DNA from 2 places in the Synechococcus sp. A15-60 genome. Region 1 is predicted to be linked to the other one. Evidence: predicted binding sites of a transcription regulator. Region 1 holds the regulator's gene; the other holds the start of a gene.
The links. The regulator HrcA, encoded in region 1, represses chaperone genes, less so after heat shock. The targets are predictions, from matches to a motif close to TTAGCACTCNNNNNNNNNGAGTGCTAA.
Positions count from the first base shown of each region.

Region 1 (3,414 bases):
GCCCATGCCGCGATAGCGGGAAATCTGGAGATCGGTGCCAGCAAGGCTGCGGGTTTGCCAGAAGCGCTGAAGAAACCGTTTGGCCCCGTCTTCATCACGGCTCGACAGCGCCAACACCCAACCATCGGTGGGGGGAGCACCGGGTTGAGGAGAGGGTGCCTGCAACACGGACAAGCTGACCTCAGGGCCAATCCAACCGGACAATTCGCTGCTGAAATCAAGCCCCGCCAGAGCAAACGCTCCATCGCGCAGCTGACGCGTGCTCTCATTCACCAAACGGCGTTGTTGCACGGGAGCGACGGCCTGGGCGTAGGCCGGGACCTGCCGCGAATCCACAAGCCAGTGAAGCGTCAGCGCAGCGTCCCGAGGCATGAAGCGTGCGGCCCGCGGCAACGCAAGGGGTTGGTCAACGATGCGAAGCGGGCTTTGACGCGCCATGGCCCACCACACCCCAAGCGCAAGGGTGAGCAGCACCATCGCCGTAGCGGCCAGGGCCAGCAGGAACGAGCGTCCCTTCATGAACGGGCGGCGATGCAGATGAGTTCATCTTCTTCCATCCGCGGGGGACCGCCAGTCCAAGGCCAAACTGATCCCATGCAAGGACCCACCCCCAAGCCTCTGAAAGCGACTGATTTGGACGCCTGGCTGAACAACAGCCCTGAACTGACGCTGGTCGACGTGCGCGAAGACCAAGAACTGGCCATCGCGCCGTTTCCCCACACCGTGACGCACCTGCCCCTAAGCCAAGCGGAGGACTGGATGGGCGACGTCAACAGCAAGCTGTCTGGGGATGGGCCCGTTGTGGTGATTTGCCACGCGGGAGTGCGCAGCTGGAATTTCGGCTGCTGGCTGCTTCAGCAGCAGCCCTCAAGGGAGGTTTGGAATCTGGAGGGCGGAATTGACGCCTGGAGCGTGATGATCGATCCGTCCGTGCCCAGGTATTGAGGCCCGTGCGAAGGTTTTGAAGACCACATCTTGGTCATTGAAGGAGCCTTAACCAGGAAATCCTCCGTACGATCACCGCCAACTAAGTGACTGCTGTGGAGCTGCTGCCCCGTCGTCAACAGGAGGTTTTGCAGGCCACGGTGCACCATTACGTTGACACCGGCGAGCCGGTGGGGAGCCGCACGCTCGTGCAGCGTTTCGGCATCAACGCCAGTTCGGCCACCGTGCGCTCCGCCATGGGCGCTCTGGAACAACGAGGCCTGCTCACCCAGCCCCACACCTCAGCCGGACGCGTTCCTAGTCCCCAGGGTTATCGGCACTATGTCGACTGCTTATTACCGGAGCCTGGTGCTGGGGCCCAGCACCTCGAGCGGGAACTCACACAGATCAGCCTGCGCTGGGCGGCCCTTGACGATCTGCTGCTGCAACTGGCCAGGCGCCTCAGCGACTTCACAGGCCTGATGAGCCTGATCACGCCACCGCAACGCTCCGAAAGCCAACTCCGAGCCATCCGTCTGGTGCCCAGTGAAGACCGTCTGCTGGTGATGGTGGTGGCGGACTGCAGCCAGGCCCATCACCTCAATCTGCGACTGCCCCACGGCAGTGCCCATCAGGTGGAAGCCCTGGAGCGATGGACTGACGCCCAATTGAAGGGAGGTGGCCAGCTCGACTGGAACTGCCTGCCTCAGCAGCTGCAATCCTGCGGCCAGGCCCTCCACGATGCGCTTCAGAGCCGGGATCCCTTGCTCAGCACCGGCGATCAAGGGGCCCTGGTGCATGGCGTGTCGCGCTTAGTGGCCGAACCGGAATTCAGTGACAGCGACCGGGTCAGACCACTCCTGGAGTTGATGGATAGCAACCCCGCGGCCTTCGCTCCCAGCGATCAAGGCTTGGGCGGCCGTGTCTGGATTGGGGGAGAGCACCCCCAAACGGCCTTACAGCACTGCTCGGTGGTGCAGGCGAGTTACAGAAGCGGCGACGGCAGCACCGGCCAGGTGGCTCTGATCGGGCCGATGCGCATGGCTTATGCAACGGCTCGTGCGGCTGTCCAATGTGTCGCGAGAACTCTCAACCACCTACTGAGCTAGTTGCCGCGTTTCTCAATGCCGCGCCCTGAGCGATGCAAGATTCTCAGAGAGGCAACACCACGACGATTGATTGATGTCGTGACCACTGACCCGAGGCGTGAAACACCTGAACCGCTGGGGCCAACGGCACAAGATTCACACCATCAAGGCATTCGATCGATTTTTGTGAAGTGAGTGGCCATCGTGCATCCCTCCAGACTTCAGATTTCAAAGAGCATCGCCGAGACGCTCTGCAACGGCATTGACATCCTTATCGCCGCGTCCGGAGCAATTGATCACAAGTTCTGTGCCCTCGGCCAGGGTGGGACAGAGGGTGTCCAGCCAAGCAAAAGCGTGAGCAGTCTCTAACGCTGGAATGATCCCCTCCAGACGACTGACCAGCTGCAGGGCCTCCAACGCTTGCGTATCGGTGACGGCGCCATATTCAGCCCGACCGATCTCGCGCAGGTAACTGTGTTCGGGGCCGACCCCCGGATAGTCCAGTCCGGCACTGATCGAATGGGCTTCCTGAACCTGACCATCCTCATCCTGGAGCAGCAGACTCATGGCGCCGTGGAGAACGCCGACGCGGCCTTCGGTCATGGTGGCGGCATGACGCCCTGTGGCCACGCCATCTCCAGCCGCTTCGACGCCGATCAGACGCACATCACGGCATTCAACGAATGGGTGAAAAAGACCCATGGCGTTCGAACCACCACCGACACAGGCCATTAGCACATCAGGCAGGCGGCCGAAAGCTTCACGGCATTGCGTCCGGGTTTCTTCGCCGATCACGGCATGAAAATCGCGAACCAACATTGGATAGGGGTGTGGCCCAGCCACAGAACCCAGGATGTAATGGGTGGTTTCCACATTGGTCACCCAATCGCGGATGGCCTCGCTGGTGGCATCCTTCAAGGTTGCGGTCCCTGCCGTCACCGGCTGAACCGTGGCACCGAGAAGACGCATGCGGAACACGTTGAGCGCCTGACGGCGCATGTCTTCAGCACCCATGTAGACGACGCACTCCAGCCCGAAACGAGCACAAACCGTGGCGGTGGCCACACCATGCTGCCCAGCACCGGTTTCGGCGATGATCCGCTTCTTGCCCATCCGCAACGCCAGTAACGCTTGACCCAATGCGTTGTTGATCTTGTGCGCACCGGTGTGATTCAGGTCCTCACGCTTCAGCCAGATGCGTGGGCCGCCATCCGCTCTGCGGTAGTGGGCCGTCAGACGCTCCGCTTCGTAGAGCGGGGTGGCACGACCCACGTAGGTCTTGAGCAGCCTGTTCAGTTCCGTGGTGAATGCCGGATCCCTCCAGGCCTCTGCCGCGGCCATTTCCAGCTCGGCAAGCGCTGGCATCAGCGTTTCGGGCACATACTGTCCACCGAAGCGACCG
Region 1 is NZ_CP047933.1:2,222,623-2,226,036, forward strand. It holds gene SynA1560_RS12140 (DUF3352 domain-containing protein) at 1-519, opposite strand, end outside; gene SynA1560_RS12145 (rhodanese-like domain-containing protein) at 595-945, shown strand; gene hrcA (heat-inducible transcriptional repressor HrcA) at 1,041-2,033, shown strand; gene trpB (tryptophan synthase subunit beta) at 2,241-3,414, opposite strand, start outside.

Region 2 (3,414 bases), 1.1 Mb from region 1:
TTTTCGGCGATGCGCATCAGAGGCGCCGTCAGAGCAGACGCCACGATGTTGGCACCGATCAGCTCTTCACCACTGAGGTTGGCAGCTGCCCACTCTTCCAGTGCAGGCGCCAGGTGGGCCAGGGTGGTGCCACCACCAGGAACGATGCCTTCTTCAACAGCCGCCTTGGTGGCATTGATGGCATCTTCGAGGCGAAGCTTCTTGTCCTTCATCTCGGTTTCGGTGGCTGCACCCACCTTCACCACAGCCACACCACCGGCCAGCTTGGCCAGACGCTCCTGCAGCTTCTCCTTGTCATAGGTGGACTCGGTTTCGTCCATCTGCTTACGGATCTGCTCGCAGCGGGCCTTCACAGCCACATCGTTGCCTTCGGCGACGATGGTGGTGGTGTCCTTGTTGATCGTGACGCGACGGGCGGTACCCAGCATCTCGATCTTGGCGTTCTCCAGCTTCAGACCGGCGTCTTCAGTGATCAGCTGACCATTGGTCAGAACAGCCATGTCTTCCAGCATCGCCTTGCGACGATCACCGAAACCAGGAGCCTTCACGGCGGCCACATTCAGCACGCCACGCAGACGGTTGACCACGAGGGTCGCCAGGGCTTCCTTCTCGATGTCTTCAGCGATGATCAGCAGAGGCTTACCGGTGCGGGCGATCTGCTCCAGCACGGGCACCAGGTCCTGCACCAGACCGATTTTCTTGTCGGTGAGAAGGATGTAGGGCTCGTCCAGGACGGCTTCCATCCGCTCGGTGTCGGTGGCGAAGTAAGGGGAGATGTAGCCCTTGTCGAAGCGCATGCCTTCGGTGACCTCCAGTTCGGTGGTCATCGACTTGCCTTCTTCCAGGGAAATCACACCTTCTTTGCCGACTTTGTTCATGGCGTCGGCGATCATCCGACCCACTTCTTCGTCGTTGCCGGCGGAGATGGTGCCCACCTGAGCGATGGCATTGCTGTCGGCGATCGGCTTGGCGTTTTCCTTGATCTTCTCAACCAGGAACTCGGAAGCCTTATCAATGCCCTTCTTCAGGGTGATGGCATTGGCACCGGCAGCGACGTTGCGCAGACCGGCTTTGACCATGGCATGGGCCAGAACGGTGGCCGTGGTGGTGCCATCGCCAGCGGCATCATTGGTCTTGGAGGCAGCCTGACGGATCAGGGCCACGCCGGTGTTTTCGATGTGATCCTCGAGTTCGATCTCTTTGGCGATGGTCACACCATCGTTAATGATCTGAGGAGCACCGAATTTCTTCTCCAGCACCACGTTGCGACCCTTGGGGCCGAGTGTCACGGCGACGGACTCAGCAAGGATGTCGATGCCTTTTTCGAGCGCGCGACGGGCGTTCTCGTTGTAAATGATGCGCTTAGCCATGGGAGGCAGGAAATCAGTGGAATGGGAACAACAAACAGCTGCCGTTCATGGAACGGACAGACGCAAACCGATCAGTTGACGACGGCGAGGATGTCCTTCTCGGATAGCAACACGTACTCATCGCTGCCGAGCTTGATGTCGGTACCGGCGTACTTGCTGTAGAGGACCTTGTCGCCCACGCCAACTTCGGGAGCCTGACGAGATCCGTCGTCGTTGCGCTTGCCGGGTCCGACCTGAACCACCTCACCCACCTGGGGCTTTTCTTTGGCGGTGTCGGGAAGAAGGATGCCACCGGCGGTCTTCTCTTCAGATTCAGAGACCTTGACGAATACGCGATCGCCGAGGGGCTTAACGGTGGAGACGCTGAGGGAAACAGCAGCCATGGGTTCTTGCAGGAGCAGGGACAGGGCGCATTGGCGCCAATTCGACTCGAGCTGGCACTCAAGGTCGACGATTGCCAACCTATGACCGGGCTTCGCCTTCCGACCATGCGCCAGGCGTGCGGGTGACCGAACCCCCTTGGGATCAACCGCGGCGGTGGTATCGTTGCGCCGCTCAGGAAGGGAAAGCTTTACCCGCCTCCCTCACACATTTCCTTACTTATGGCCGCTGCTGCTCCCGCTTCCGCCGGTACCAAAGGCGTTGTCCGCCAGGTGATTGGCCCGGTGTTGGACGTGGAATTCCCCGCCGGCAAGCTGCCCAAAATCCTCAACGCGTTACGCATCGAAGGCAAGAATCCTGCAGGCCAGAACGTGGCCCTGACCGCCGAAGTGCAACAACTGCTGGGCGATCACCGAGTTCGCGCCGTGGCCATGAGTGGCACGGATGGTCTGGTCCGTGGCATGGAAGCCGTCGACACCGGCGCTGCCATCTCCGTTCCCGTGGGTGAAGCCACCCTCGGCCGCATTTTCAACGTGCTGGGTGAGCCTGTCGACGAGCAGGGTCCCGTCACCACCTCCGAGACCGCCCCAATCCACCGAGAAGCTCCGAAGCTCACCGAGCTCGAAACCAAGCCCAAGGTGTTTGAAACCGGGATCAAGGTGATTGACCTTCTGGCTCCCTATCGCCAGGGCGGCAAGGTCGGTCTGTTCGGTGGTGCCGGTGTGGGCAAAACCGTGTTGATTCAGGAGCTGATCAACAACATCGCGAAAGAACACGGCGGCGTCTCTGTCTTCGGCGGTGTGGGTGAGCGAACCCGTGAGGGCAACGACCTCTACGAGGAGTTCAAGGAGTCCGGAGTGATCAACTCCGAAGACCTGTCCAAGTCGAAGGTGGCCCTCTGCTACGGCCAGATGAATGAGCCCCCCGGCGCCCGCATGCGCGTGGGTCTCTCCGCTCTGACCATGGCTGAGCACTTCCGTGACGTGAACAAGCAGGACGTGCTGCTGTTTGTCGACAACATCTTCCGCTTCGTCCAGGCCGGCTCCGAAGTGTCCGCACTGCTGGGCCGTATGCCATCCGCTGTGGGCTACCAGCCCACCCTGGGCACCGACGTGGGCGCGCTTCAGGAGCGTGTTGCCTCCACCGTGGAAGGTTCGATCACTTCGATCCAAGCCGTTTACGTGCCTGCTGACGACCTCACCGACCCGGCACCGGCCACCACTTTTGCTCACCTGGACGCCACCACGGTTCTGAACCGTGCCCTGGCTTCCAAGGGCATCTATCCCGCTGTGGACCCTCTGGATTCCACCAGCACCATGCTTCAGCCGGCTGTCGTTGGGGACGAGCACTACCGCACCGCCCGTGCCGTGCAGTCCACCCTGCAGCGTTACAAGGAACTTCAGGACATCATCGCCATCCTGGGTCTCGACGAACTCTCCGAAGACGACCGTCAGACCGTTGATCGCGCTCGCAAGATCGAGAAATTCCTGTCCCAGCCCTTCTTCGTGGCTGAGATCTTCACCGGCATGCCTGGCAAGTACGTGAAGCTGGAAGAAACCATCAGCGGTTTCAACCAGATCCTGGCTGGTGAGCTCGACCACCTGCCCGAGCAGGCTTTCTACCTCGTGGGCAACATCGAGGAAGTTAAGGCCAAGGCCGCCAA
Region 2 is NZ_CP047933.1:740,108-743,521, reverse strand. It holds gene groL (chaperonin GroEL) at 1-1,370, opposite strand, end outside; gene groES (co-chaperone GroES) at 1,442-1,753, opposite strand; gene atpD (F0F1 ATP synthase subunit beta) at 1,973-3,414, shown strand, end outside.
Region 2: groES (co-chaperone GroES) is a predicted target of HrcA. The motif match lies at 1,805-1,831, and genes of this name have one in related genera.